DNA from 2 places in the Halomonas sp. HNIBRBA4712 genome. Region 1 is predicted to be linked to the other one. Evidence: predicted binding sites of a transcription regulator. Region 1 holds the regulator's gene; the other holds the start of a gene.

Region 1 (6,989 bases):
CGGCGAGCTTGCCGGCACGCCCACCGAGGACCCGGCCTTCGGGCTACCGGCGGTGTGGGTCGATGCAAGCCAGCGCGAGCACGCCCAGGTCTTTGGCTACACCGTGGTCGATGCCAGCACCGTGATCGCCACCCACCTCAATCACCTTTTGCACCGCCACTCGCCGGAAATGCTCGGCCGCCAGGAGGTGCAGAAGCTGCTCGACAAGCTCGGCGACGAACAGAAATCCCTGGTCGAGGAGGTCGTGCCCAAGGCGATCTCGCTCACCGTACTCCAGCGCATCCTGCAGAACCTGCTCGAAGAGGACGTCTCGATTCGCGACATGCGCACCATTCTCGACACCCTGGCCGAGTTCGCCGGTAACCAGAAGGACCCGGGCGAGCTGACCGCGCTGGTGCGCGTGAGCCTGGGCCGGGCGATCACCCAGCAGTGGTTCGCAGGTCAGGAGACGCTCAACGTCATCGGCCTGGACGCCCAGCTCGAGCAGGTGCTGATCCAGGCCATGAACGGCAACGGCGCCATGGAGCCGGGGCTGGCCGACACCCTGATGAATCAGACCCAGCAGGCGCTGGAGCGCCAGGAAGCCAGCGGCGAGCCGCCGGTGCTGGTGGTGCAGCACTCGCTGCGCCCGGTGGTCGCGCGCTTTCTGCGCCGCCGGCTGCGCCACCTGGTAGTGATGTCCCAGGCCGAGATTCCCGACGACCGGACGCTTCGAATCTCGACGCTGGTGGGCGGGTCGCGATGAGCCTTGACCGCGCCGCTTCGAACAACGCGAGAGGAGACGTATGAGCGTAAGACGCTTTGTGGGAACGAACAGCCGCGATGTCATGCGCCAGGTGCGCGCCGCGCTCGGCGACGAAGCGCTGATCGTGGCCAACCGGCGCAGTGACGACGGCGTGGAGATTCTGGCCATGGCCGACGACGCCGCGCTCGACCACGCCGAGCCGAGCCCGCCCGCGCCGGCCCCCGCCGAACACCCTTTCGATGCGCTCAGCGAACGCCTGCTGCGCGAAATGCAGGACATGCGCGCGCTGCTGTCGCGCACCCACCCCGAGTCCGCGCCGAGCACGGACGCTTCGCTCAAAGCACTGCTCGCCGGGCTCGGCTTTGGCGCCGAGCTTGGCGAGGAGTTAAGCGAGGCGCTGCCCGCTGCGCTGGCCGCGCGCGACGTTCGTGACGCGCCGGTCATGGCGTGGCTGCGCGACCAGCTGATCGCGCGGCTTGCCGTGCTCGAGCGTGAAGCGGACTTTTTCGAGCAGAGCGGAATCGTCGCGCTGGTCGGGCCCACCGGGGTGGGCAAGACCACCACCACCGCCAAGCTCGCCGCGCGGTTCGTCATGCGCCACGGTACCCGGCCGGTGGCGCTGGTCACGACCGACAGCTTTCGTATCGGCGCTCACGAGCAGCTGCGCATCTACGCCCGCCTGCTCGACACACCGATGTACGCCCTCGACCAGGAGCAGCCGATCGACGAGCTGCTCGGGCGGCTGGGCGGCAAGCAGTGGGTGATCGTCGACACCGTCGGCATGAGCCAGCGCGACCAGCGCGTGATCGAGCAGGTCGACCAGCTCCAGGGCGGTGGCTCGAAAGTGCGCCTGGTGCTGGTGCTCAACGCCGCCAGCCAACCCGACACCCTCGAGGAGGTGGTGCTGCGCTACCGTCAGGCCGCCCGCGCCGCCGGCGCGGAGCTCGACGAGTGCATCATCACCAAGCAGGACGAGGCCGGCCGGCTCGCGCCGCTTCTGGATATCGTCATGCGCCATGGCCTGCGCGTGCTGTTCTGCTCCCACGGCCAGCGGGTGCCGGAGGACATGGCGCTGGCCGACCCGGCGACGCTGGTCGATCAGGCGCTGGCCGCCGCGATGCCCACCGCTACCGCGCCCCAGGCCTGGGCTGTCGATACGCTGTCGCCGCGCTGGTCAAGAGACGTGCTGGGCCAGGGGCGGCGGCTGAGCCTGCTGCTGGCCGGGCTGCGAAAGCGCGTGGCCGGCTTTGCGCTGCTCGAGGCGGCCTGGGACATCGCCGCGCTGCCCGGTGTGCTGCACGACCGGCGCCTGGAGGCGCTGGCAGATCGCGCCCGGGAGCAGAACGCGCTGGGCGTGGCGTGGTCGCCGCGGCGGGCCGAGCGCGGCGTGGCCTGGGCGATGCCGGATATGGCGCTCGACGCCGACGGCCGGCTCTGCGCGCTGACGCTGTTGCAACACCGCCAGAACGCCGGCTGGCAAGCGCGCATCGAGGCCCAGCACCAGGCCGCGGTGCATCTGCTGCCGACCCTGGCCGAGGCTGACACGCTGGACGCGCTGGAAGCCGAACGTTTGACCTGGATCAGCCGCGTCAGCGGCAGTCAGCGGGTAGAGTGGCAGGGTGAGCGCCACGCGCTGACGGCGCTGTTCGCCGATAGCGCCCTTGCCCACCGCGAGGCCGTGCGCTTTCGCGGCCAAACGCTTGAACTCTACAGCGCCCACGCCGAGGTCGATGATCGCGAAGGGCGCCGCTTGATCGCCTGGGTGGGGGAGCTTCGCGACCCGGAAACCGCCCAGCGCGTGGCGCGGCGCTACTGGCTGACCCCGGCCCGGCTCGGCACCGAAACGTTTTCGCTGCTGGTGACCCAGCTGCAAAGTGAAGGCGCGACCGCGCTGACCAAACGCGCCTGGCAGACGCTGAAGGAGGCCGACGGCGGCGAGGTGAGCGTGCCGCTGCGCCTTCTAATGGCCAGCGGCGCGGCGGCAGTCGCGACTCACCTGGACAACGCCGAGGATGAGCAGGCGCAGGCGCTCAGACAGCAGCTGCTGCGCCTGGCGCGTACCTCGCGCAAGCGCCGCGACGCGGCGCTGCTGGAGGCGCTTTTGCACACCCTGATGACTCGTGACGCCATCCGCCAGCTCGGCAGCGTCAGCCGCGAGGCCCTGGCGTGAGTGACAATGACCAGGCCGCGGGCCTGCGTCAGTGGGCGAGCCTGCGCGCCGGCGCCGCGGAAAAAAACGCCGAGGTTCAGAAGGCCGAAGCGCCCGCCCCGCGCCGGCCGCTGGCGGTGGTGGGACTGGCGTCCACCAGCCCCGAGCCGGTCAAGGCGCGGCTTTGTGAGTGGGCGGCGCTCGGCCGGCGCTGGGCGGCCACGCCGGAGAGTTGGGACATCGTGGCGGTGGACGCTACCGCGCCGCTCGACGCGCTGACCGCCCGCTACGCCCGCTGGGCGCTCTGGGTGCAAAGCGACGCCGACGCCTTCGCGCCCATGTACCGAACGCTTCGGCTTTTGCACGATAACGGCGGCCCGCATCGGCTTTTGGCGCTGCACGAACCGGGGCTGCCGCGCCGGGGGCTGCTGGAGAATCTGCAGAAAACCGCTGCGAACTACCTGAATATCGAGCTTTTGATCCTCGCCAGGTAAGTCATAATGGCCAGGTCGATTTAGCGAGGTGCGGGATGAAAAACATCGTTGCCAGACTGCTTGCCGGCTTGCTCGTGGCGTTAATCGCCGCCTCGCTGCCGCTTGCGGCGCTGGCCGGAAGCGGCAGCTGGAGCACCCAGGCGAGCGGGCTGATGGTGGCGATGAGCGACCGGGCGAGCGAAAGCCAGGCGCTTTCGCCACCGGCGCTGGCCGAGGTCCAGCGCGGGCGCATCGAGCGGGTGAACTGGCGCTTCGAGGCGCCGCCGGGCGCTGCTATTCGCGCCTGGCTTTGCCACCCGGAGCGCTGTGTGGCCCTCGACGGCCAGCGCGGAAGTGTCACCGGGCTTGCCGGGCTCTCCGCCGGGGCGCCGCTTGCGTTTCGCTTCGCGCTGGCACCCCACCAGCGCCCGGTACAGGTGAAGGGGCTTCACGTCATCGTGAACTACCAGTGACTAGCCACAGGGCACGCCGATGTATACAGCACAGGGCAGAATTCAACACAGCGAGATGATCTCCCAGCACATGCCGCTGGTGCGTCGTCAGGCGCTGGCGTTGCAGGTTCGCCTGCCCGCCAGCATCGAGCTCGATGATCTGATCCAGGCGGGCATGGTCGGTCTTCTGGAGGCGCTGGGGCGCTTCGACGCCGGCCAGGGCGCAAGCTTTGCCACCTTTGCCAGCCAGCGCATTCGCGGCGCGATGGTCGACGAGCTGCGCACCCGCGACTGGCTGCCGAGAAGCGTGCGCCGCTCGGCCCGCGCCATGGACGAAGGCATTCGCCATCTCGAGCAGAGCCTTGGGCGCGCCCCGGAAGAGAGCGAAATCGCCCGCCACCTGGAGATGCCGCTGACCGAGTACCAGCAGCTGCTCGCCGACACCAACAGCGGCCACCTGCTGCCTTTCGAGGAGCTTCTGGAAGAGGGGGGCGAGCCGATTCAGGAGGCGCAGAACGCGCCCTTCGAGGAGCTTCTGGATGGCCAGCAGCGCGACGTGCTGATCGCGGCGATCGAGGCGCTGCCGGAGCGCGAGAAGCTCTTGATGGCGCTCTACTACCAGGAAGAGCTCAACCTCAAGGAGGTCGGCGCCGTGCTGGGCGTCACCGAGTCGCGGGTGTCGCAGCTGCACAGCCAGGCCATCGGCCGGCTGCGCGCGCGCCTCTACGAGGCGGACTGAGCCGCCGTTTACCGTCCACTTCAACCGGCGAGGAGCCGTCGATGAACCCCTCTACCCTGATCGGAATAGGCGCCAGCATTCTCCTGCTGGTGAGCGTGCTGTTTTTCACCGCCGAGACCCCGGAAAGCTTCATCAACCTGCCCGGCCTTGCCATCGTGGTGACCGGTACGCTGGCGGCGACCTTCATCAGCTACCCGCTCAAGGAGGTAGTGCGGGTGGTGCGCCTGGTGGGGCTGGTGTTTCGCCGCGAGAACACCTTCGTGCGCGACGACATCGAGGAGCTGGTATCGATGGCCAGGCTCTGGTTCAAGGGCGACGTGCGCGCGGTCGAGCGCGAGCTCGAGCACACCCGCAACCCGTTTCTACGCACCGGTATCCAGCTGGTCATCGCCAATACCAAGGAAGATGAAATCTTCGACATGCTGCGCTGGCGCATCGCCCGACTCAAGGCGCGCGAGCACGCCGAGGCGCAGATCTTTCGCACCATGGCGACCTATGCCCCGGCGTTTGGCATGATCGGCACCCTGGTGGGGCTGGTCAACATGCTCGAGATAATGGACGCGGGCAATCTCGAGGTGATCGGCCCGCGCATGGCGGTAGCGCTGCTGACCACCTTCTACGGCATTTTGCTTGCCAACCTGGTGTTCAAGCCGATCGCGGTGAAGCTCGAGCGGCGCACCGAGGAGCGCCTGATCACCATGAATATGGTGCTCGAAGGTATCTCGCTGATCACCAAGCGCCGCCTGCCGTCGTTCATCGAAGAGACGCTCAATTCGTTTATCGCCAACTACCACGACGAGATCAACGACCCCCACGTGAAGCCGCGCCCGGGCGGCGGCGTAACGGCGAAAGGGTAGCGCCATGCTCAACCGCGACGCCCGCCACGCGCTGGAGTCACCGTTCACGGCAGGCGAGGGCGATGAAGGGTGGCTGACCAGCTACCTTGACGTGCTGACGCTCTTGATCACGCTGTTCGTGCTACTGCTGGCGCTGACCCCGGTAGGCGGCGACGGCGAGGCTGCACAAACCGGCGGCGGGCTTGAGCCGCTCTCTTCAGGGCTGTTACCCCGCCAGAGCGGGCTGTCGCCTGCGATGGCGGCGCTCGATATTCAGGGCGTGAGTGTGAGCCAGGGCCGCGAAGGCGTGACGCTGCGCGTTAACGACAGCCTGCTGTTCGCCAGCGGCGACGCCGAGCTGACCGCCCAGGGCGAAGACGTGCTCGAGCGGTTGGGCGAGGTGATCGACACCTTCGACGGCGAGGTGTCGGTGGAGGGGCATACCGATAACGTGCCCATTGCCACCGCGGCGTTTGCTTCCAACTGGGAGCTTTCGACCGGGCGGGCGATCGCGGTGGTGCGTCATCTCGAGGAGGACGGCGTAGCGCGAGCGCGGCTGCGCGCCGTGGGCTACGCCGATACGCGCCCACTCGAAGGCAACGACACCGCCTCGGGGCGCGCCGCCAACCGGCGCGTCGAATTCGTACTGCGCAAGCCCGCGCCCTAGGGGCGGTGTGTAAAGTCGACGAGCGTCATACAGAGCCTAAGCGCTTTCGCAGCGCCGCTGCATTTCGCTGATCGCTTGGCCTGCGCCGTCGAGCGTGAAGGTCATGGTCCAGGGCGCGCCGTCCTCCTGCTCGAAGCCGATGAAGAGCTTTTCGCCCTGGCTCATTCGCGAAAGCAGCGCCGCGAGATCGCCCAGATAGAAGTGGCTGTAGAAGCCGTCGTCGCCCTCTTCGACGATGAACTCCGCCATCGTCTCCAGCATCGGCGTCTGGTCGACGCGCAGCCGCGCCGGTACCAGCCGGGTGGTACGGCTCTCGGTTTGCGACTCGGCCAGCGTCACGCGCATTTCGAGCCAGGGCAGGTGGCAGATACCGGCGGTGGCGTTCACGCTCAGCGTGGCGTCCGAGTAGCTTTCGCTTTCCAGCGCGCGAAAGTGGCGCTTATCGCCATCCTCGAGAGTCGCGCTCTGCCAGGCGCCGAAGCGCACCTGGTCGCTGACGGGAAAGCTGGCCGCCTGGGCGCCGGCGGCGAAAGCGAGCCCCGCCGCGCCGAGCGCGAGCAGCAAGGAGAAACGGTGGATCATGGAAAAAGCGCCAAACGGTGAATGAAACAAGTCGGTCAAAACGGGCCCGGGTCAGCCGGTCTGGCCAAGCAGGGGCCGCACGTTATCGCTCAGGTAGCAGTCGTCGAACTCGCCTTCGGCGGCCAGCGCCTTGAGGTCGGGAACGTTGACATGATGGCGGTCGCGATAAACCAGCCCCGCCTCGCTGAGCGCGGTGAAGGTGCGGCTGACGTGCACCGGGCTCAGCCCCAAAACGTCAGCAAGCTGCTCCTGGGAGAGCGGCAGGCGAAACTGCCCGGTCAGATCCGGGTTGGTCTGGCTCAGGCGCACGTACATTTCATGGATGAAGTGGGCCATTTTCTGGCGC
Region 2 (6,989 bases), 350 kb from region 1:
GGTTGCCAGGTTGTCGATTACTGAGTCAAAGCGGTTAAGAGTGGCACCCAAAGTCGCACGGTTGGTGTCGAGTGCCTCGACAGCTGTATCAACAGAGTCAATCAGGCTTTGGAAGTTTTGATGCGCGGTACTACCACTTGTAGCTGTACCATCTGTGGAGCTACCAGCTATAAAGGTGCTGCCTGAAAGACCGCCACCGCTCAAGCCCAAGCCCGAAACTGTAGCATCCAAGGTAGATACTGTAATAACGTCTTCAGAATCGATATTAGCGCCAACCTGAATCCTCAAAGTACCGCCGCCACTAACGTTCAGCAGGCTCGTGCCGTTGAAGTTGTTGCTGCCAGCCACACGATCAATCTCGGCCAAGCGCTCATTGATTTCAGTGGTAATGGCCGTACGATCTTCATCCGTATTGGTATCATTGGCACCCTGTACCGCCAGTTCGCGAATACGCTGCAGGTTGTCGTTGATCTGATCCAGACCGCCTTCCATGGTCTGCACCAGAGAGATACCATCGCTGGCATTACGGCTCGCCTGATCCATGCCCTTGATTTGAGCGGTCATCTTGTTGGCGATGGCCTGACCGGCAGCGTCGTCGGAGGCGCTGTTGATGCGCAAACCAGAAGAGAGACGCTCTTGCGCTTGAGCCAGCATGCTTTGTGAAGAGCGCAGGTTGTTCTGGCCGATCATGGAAGTGATGTTGGTGTTGATTACAGACATGGTAGTTCTCCTGAAAGATTAACCGGCCCTGTGGCCTGCTTGGCGGCGCTTGCATCGCCGTTATTATAATTAACGGCGCCGCACTCCGTTTCTTTAGCCCTCTTCACTATTTTTTTTCAAAAAATTAGGTACCGAAACGTAAAACGGGACCTTGAGGGCCCCGTCGTCAGTATGTAACGCCGTAGCGTTCAGATAGCACTAAGCGCGTTATTTCTTCTGCATATTGCTCAGCATATCGAACTGCTGGCCCAGGTAGCTACTCATGGAGTTCATCTGAGCAATCATGCCGTCCAGCTGGGCAAACTGCCTACGGTAGCGCTCCACGTTTCGTTCGATGCTGGCCTCCATTCGTTCCTTGCGTTTATCCAGGCTATCGATGCGTTGCTCGGCGCTAATCACTGAGCTCTTGATAATGCCGTCTTCTGAGGTAATGGTGGTCAATGTAGCGCTCAACCGTCCTGCAAACCCTGCTTCCTTGCTATCACCGGCGAAAAAGGCGGATAGGCCTTCAGGGTCATTGGCAACGGCGGCGTCGAGCTTTTCTTCATCGACCTTCAAGCGCCCGCGCTCATCGATAGAGATGCCGATTTCTGACAGCCGCGTAATATCGCCACCCGCCAAGCTGTCGCTGATATCGCGGCTCAACCGGTTTTCGATGGTGCGCACGGTGCGGTCGCCCACCAGCTCTCCCGATGTTTCACCGGCACCATTGAACTGGGTCATGCGCCCTACAGTCGATTTCATTTCGTTGTAGTTGCTAACGAAGTTGTTGATGGCCTCTTTTAATGAATCGTTATCTCGTTCGATGACCAGGATGGCAGGGGATTCCGACACGGCGGTGAGATCGAGCGTTACACCCTCGATCGCACCTTCGACGCGGTTGGTCTTGCTGGTGATCGCGATGCCGTTGACGTTGAGCGCGGCGTCCTGGCCTGGCCGCACCGTCGTGCTATCCATTGAAAGTCCATCGAGACCGGAAAACCCTGTGAGCGAGGCGTCCTTCCCCGTTTCTTTAGAGCTGAGCGCCAAGCGGTATCCGGTTCCGTCGTTGACCAGGGACGCGGTTACGCCAGATTCCTTGTCTGCGTTGATCTGGTCACGCACTTGGGCCAGCGTGCTTCCCGCCTTGATATCGATCTCGTAGCTGCTTTTGGGCGCGGCGCTGCTATCGAACTCACCATTGGTATAGGTGGCGCCGAAATCCAACTTGAGCCTAGTGTCTGTCGTTGTGAGCACCTGATCAAGTGCGACACTTTGCGAGGCGGCGCTTCCGGCGCGGGCCAGCTGAGACACGCTAATTTCAAAGCGCCCGGGGTTGGCCTTCTCGCCCGCCGTGGCCAAAACGCCACTGCCGGTTACCGTGCTCTTTTGCTGTTTGAAGGTCGAGGCATCGTTTAGCGCCTTGACCGAGGTGTTGACCCGGTCCATCGCCGATTCGAGACGCCCATAGGCGGAAATTTTTGTCTTTTGGGCACTTTGCTGCTGTAAAACGGGAGTAAGCTTCTGACGCTCAGCGGCTTTGAGCTGATCCACCAGACCGTTCAAGTCCAACCCGGAACCTACACCAAGCGCGGAGATTGATGCCATGGGTTAAATCCTCGAGTAATAAGTAGCAAAGAGAGTAAGTTGATTACCTTGTTTATCGGCTGAGTGATAACGAACTTTAGCCGCTCCAGGAAAATCCCGGGAAAAAATGCCCGGCGCTGTATGGCCGAGCATCAAGAGCCTTCAAGAGTGCGACCTAGCCCTGGTTGGTTTGGGATAGCATTCCCAGCTGCTGTTCGAGATAGGCACCGGTCTGGTTCATTTGTGCCACCATGCTATCCATTGCCTGAAACTGGGTGCGGTAACGCGCCACGGTCTGATCGATGCGCTCTTCGGTGCGAGCATAGCGCTGCTCGAGCGATTCGACGCGGCTTTCAGAGTTGGCTTTCGCCGTATCGAGACGCCCGCCATCTCCAACCAGGCGCTCAAGAGAGGTATTGATCTGTCCTGCCATGCCGCCTCCTTCGCTGCTACCGGCAAAAAAATCAGCCAGCGCATCCGGCTGGGTAGCAATGACGCTATCCAGCTTGTCATCATCGACCTTGAGGGTGCCATCGGTTTGCAGTGAAATGCCGACATCGGAAAGCACGCTGAAGCCATCACCCATTGTACCGCTAGTGATCGCTTGCCGAAGCTCCCGCTCGACTGCTCGCGTGGTCGAATCGGCGTTCAAGCCACCTGCTTGACCCGTTTCCACGTCAAAGCGGGTGAGAGTGTTCAAGGTACTCTTGAGCTGATTGAAGCTCTCCACGAAGGTGTTCACGTTCTCGCGCAGCGCTTCGTCATCCTGTTCGACCTTGATAGTGTTCGAAGTGCCCGCCTCCGTCAGCGTCAACGTCATGCCTTGAATGGCGCCCTCGACCTGATTGGAAGCGCTGACGATATCGATACCGTTGACGTTGAACGCCGCGTCCTGGCCTTTTTGCACGACCTGAACGTCCGAGGTGATCGCGTCACCCGACAAAATAGTGGAAAAATTGGTGCTTTCGATGCTGGCGTCGACGCCGGTCTCGCTCGACATGACCGAAAGCCGATAGCCTTGCCCATCATTGATGATGGAGGCAGTGACCTGCCCATTTCCTTGATCATTGATGGCGTCTCGAATGCCCTCAAGCGAGCTGCCATCGGCGATCGTAATATCGGGCATGCTTCCCTCAGAGAGTGCGAAGCTTAGCGTTTGCTCACCGCTGACAACGCTTTCATCGGCGCTATCCAAACGCTCTGTCACGAGGCTACCGGCAGTTGCCAGTTGACTGACCTGTACGTCGTACCTGCCCGCCTGTGCTTTGTTTGACGTGACGGCACTAACACCGTCGCCCTCAACATTGGTGGTCAGGCTTTCAAACGACGCCGTATCGTTCAGCGCCTGGGTGGCATCCTGAAACGTGGAAACAGCGCTCTTCAGCGTTCCATAGGCTGAAACGGTGGCATTGGCAGACTGCACCTGCTCTGCAATGGGTTGAAGCTTGGCACGTTCGGCGGTTTGAAGCTGATCCAATAATCCGTTCAGATCAAGTCCCGAGCCAATGCCCAGAGAAGAAATGGAAGCCATCGATTGCTGCCCCTTTGAATAAACTCGCTTGGTCTTTTAGGCGAGCCGAAATTTATCTGTGATAGTGCATTAGCTATCGGCCAACCAAACGACTTCTTTAATCGTGGCGCCACTTTTAACTCAATTAAGGGTTAACTTCTGTAATCTTTGGAATATTTAAATTAATGGATGGCTCCTGCACACCCGCTCTTTGTGTCATTGGGAGCCATACCGCTCTCGGTCATATGCCTCGAATCATGCCTCGATCAAGCGTTGACCGCCCCACGTCTTAGACCTTGGTCTAAAACCTTCTCTTGCTTTACACTTGCAAAACATTGTTCGTTAATCGTTGGAGCCCCTTCATGCCTTGCGACGGTGATACCGCCCCCGCTTTCGTTCACCCTTCCCGGCTGCGTCAGTGCCTGTTCACGCTGGCGGAGCTTCTGCATGACAATGGCCACGTACTGGAAACGGTGACGCTGCCGGGATGCGGGCTGACGAGGGGCGAAATGGCCGAGCTCGAGGCGCGGGGTTCAGGCTGGGCGGCGTGTCGTGAAACGCTCGAGGCGGGGGCGGCGGGTACTACCACCGAAGAGGGCCGCTTCGTGCTGACCCGGCTGGGTCGAGAGATGGTGTTCGATTTGTTTGGTCAGGGCGCGGCGGATTGCGCCTGAACCTGCGAATAAACGTCAAGCCCTGAACGTAAAAACGCCCGCGTATGCGGGCGTTTGTGTTTGGCACAACACTTTAATCAGCGAAGGCCAAGCATCGAAAGAATGAACAGAACGACTACCACCAGGCCCACGATATAGATGATGTTACGCATAACGGCGCTCCTTGCTTTTTGCGTTTAGGAAAATCAAGGGGTTGCTTTCCCCTCAAAGGCAACACCCTCAGATTAGCAGGCTTTTAAGTTCTTTGCCTAATTTGCGTGCGCGGATGTGCCGCACACTCTACGCTTTTCGAGAGACCGCCCGCGTGAACAAGGAGAGCCGATGCGCACGACCGCCATACAGCTGGGAGTGGTAATGTTGTTGAGCCTGCCGCTGGGCGCACTTGCCCAGGGGCCTTCCCCCCAGGCGTTTGCTACGCTCGACGAGCAGGCCGGCGCCCTTTCGCGCCTGCATACGGTAGTGGTGGCGGTCGAGGGCGAGGTCGTGCACGAATTTCACCAGGGCGGGCCGGGTACGCGCACGCCGGCCAACGTGAAGTCGCTCTCCAAGACCGTACTGGCGGCGATTACCGGCGCGGCCATTGAAGCCGGGGTGATCGACTCGACTCAAATGCGGCTGGTGGAGCTTCTGGGTAGCCGCGTGCCCGGTGGGGTCGACCCGCGCGTCAACGATATTACCGTCGAGAACCTGCTTTCCATGCAGGCGGGGCTCGAGCGCACCTCCGGCGAGAACTACAGCGGCTGGGTGGCGAGTTCCAACTGGGTCGAGAACGCGCTGAGGCGCCCTTTCGTCGACGAGCCCGGCGGGCGGATGCTCTACTCCACCGGCTCGAGCCATCTGGTCTCGGCCGGGCTGACCTACTATAGCGATGAATCCACCTACGCGCTTGCCCAGCGCCTGCTGGCCGAACCGCTCGAGATTACCATTCCGCGCTGGCTGCAGGACCCGCAGGGTGTCTACTTCGGCGGCAATGACATGCAGCTTTCACCGCGCTCACTGGTCGAAATCGGCGAGCTTTACCGCCTCGATGGCGTGGTCGGCGGCGAGCGTATTCTGCCGGAAGGCTTTGTGGCGGACTCCTGGACCCCGCGCGGGCGCTCGCCCTGGACCGGCGACGGCTACGGGCTTGGCTGGTTCGTCACCACACTCGCTAATACGCCGGTGTACTACGGGCGCGGCTACGGCGGCCAGGCGCTTTTCGTGATCCCGGCGCGTGACATGACGGTGGTGATCACCTCGGACCCGACCCCGCCGTCGCCGGGCGGGCAGTTTCAGCAGCAGCTGAACCGGCTGGTGGCGAATCTGCTGAGCCACGCCGAAGGATAAAGCGCGGCTTACACCAGATAGATAAGTACCGCAGCGAAGGTGGCCGCGGTAATCATGAAGCCGAGCGCCAGCACCAGGCCATCCTTCGCCACCAGGCCTAACCCGAATAGCGTGAACGCGAGGCCCGCGCCGTTGGCGGTGAAAGGGACGAACTCCATGGGTGGTACCGCCAGTGCGATCAGCACGCAGGCAAGCGCGGTGGCGCGCTGCCCCAGGTAGCCGTTCATCCAGGTCAGGCGTACGCCCATGAGCCCATCGACCCAGCGGCCGGGCTTGCGCATCCATTTGAGCGCCTTATCAAACCCCTTTCGCGACACCGAGCGATTCAAAAGCCAGCCCGGCAGCCAAAAGGCCTTGCGCCCCAGCAGCAGTTGGCTCGACGTCAGCAGCACCAGCGCCGCCATGAGCGTCGGCACACCGGGAATGTCGCCCACCACCGGCGCCAGCACGATCAGCCCGGCCACCAGCAGCATGGGGCCAAAAGAGCGCCGCCCCACGGCGTCGAGGATGTCCTCGACGCTGACGCGGATTTTTTCGTCCTCCATTTGATCCAGCGTATCGAGTAGCTCGGTCAGGCTGGAGGCATCACGGTCGCTACTCATCAGATTGGCGGCGCTCCTCGGCCTGAAGCTTCGCGCGAATGAAATCGCTGTGGCTGACGTACAAAAGGTCCGCCAGCCGGCGAATGCGATGCTCCTCGAGCGGATCGATGCTGCCATCCGCCCAGGCCAGCTGCCACATCAGCGCCACCAGCTCGAAACGCTGGGCGTAGTCATAGTGCTCCTTGATCAGGCTGACGAACTGGTAGTGATCCACCGCTTCGTCGACTTCCGCCTCGGCCAGCGCCATCAGCTCGGCCACCTGCGCCTCGTTCAAGGAGTAGCGCGTCATCAGCATCTGCTCGAGCGCTTTTTGCTCCTCGGCGGTTTGCTCATAGTCGGCGCGCACCACCTCGCACAGAAGCGCCGCCGTGGCCAGCTCCAGCGTCAGGTGGTGGCTGTCACGCCGCTCCGGCTCCGCCAGCACTTCATGAAAAAAATCCCGAATTGCATCGAGCATCGCCGCCTCCTCGCTACCTGAAGATCAAATCCACAATCACTACTCACTACTCACGATTCACGACTCACCATTCACCCCTCACCAAACTCACTCTTTACGTCGCGATAGCTGCTCCTTGAGCTGTTTCGGCACCT

The links. Region 1 encodes FliA, which starts transcription of late flagellar genes. Its sites were predicted from a motif close to CTAAAGTTNNNNNNNNNNCNGCCGATA; they were not measured.
Region 2: fliD (flagellar filament capping protein FliD) is a predicted target of FliA. The motif match lies at 2,361-2,387, and genes of this name have one in related genera.

Annotation. Positions count from the first base shown of each region.
Region 1 covers NZ_JBIFXR010000001.1:45,825-52,813, forward strand. The annotation lists gene flhA (flagellar biosynthesis protein FlhA) at 1-745, shown strand, start outside; gene flhF (flagellar biosynthesis protein FlhF) at 786-2,915, shown strand; gene ACGK9R_RS00255 (hypothetical protein) at 2,912-3,388, shown strand; gene ACGK9R_RS00260 (flagellar protein FlhE) at 3,424-3,840, shown strand; gene ACGK9R_RS00265 (RNA polymerase sigma factor FliA) at 3,860-4,558, shown strand; gene ACGK9R_RS00270 (motility protein A) at 4,600-5,415, shown strand; gene ACGK9R_RS00275 (flagellar motor protein MotB) at 5,420-6,061, shown strand; gene ACGK9R_RS00280 (hypothetical protein) at 6,098-6,643, opposite strand; gene ACGK9R_RS00285 (Crp/Fnr family transcriptional regulator) at 6,695-6,989, opposite strand, start outside.
Region 2 covers NZ_JBIFXR010000001.1:394,840-401,828, reverse strand. The annotation lists gene ACGK9R_RS01910 (flagellin) at 1-720, opposite strand, end outside; gene fliD (flagellar filament capping protein FliD) at 928-2,307, opposite strand; gene fliD (flagellar filament capping protein FliD) at 2,462-3,817, opposite strand; gene ACGK9R_RS01895 (hypothetical protein) at 4,159-4,470, shown strand; gene ACGK9R_RS01890 (serine hydrolase domain-containing protein) at 4,792-5,796, shown strand; gene ACGK9R_RS01885 (exopolysaccharide biosynthesis protein) at 5,805-6,398, opposite strand; gene ACGK9R_RS01880 (TerB family tellurite resistance protein) at 6,391-6,855, opposite strand; gene ACGK9R_RS01875 (nucleoid-associated protein) at 6,943-6,989, opposite strand, start outside.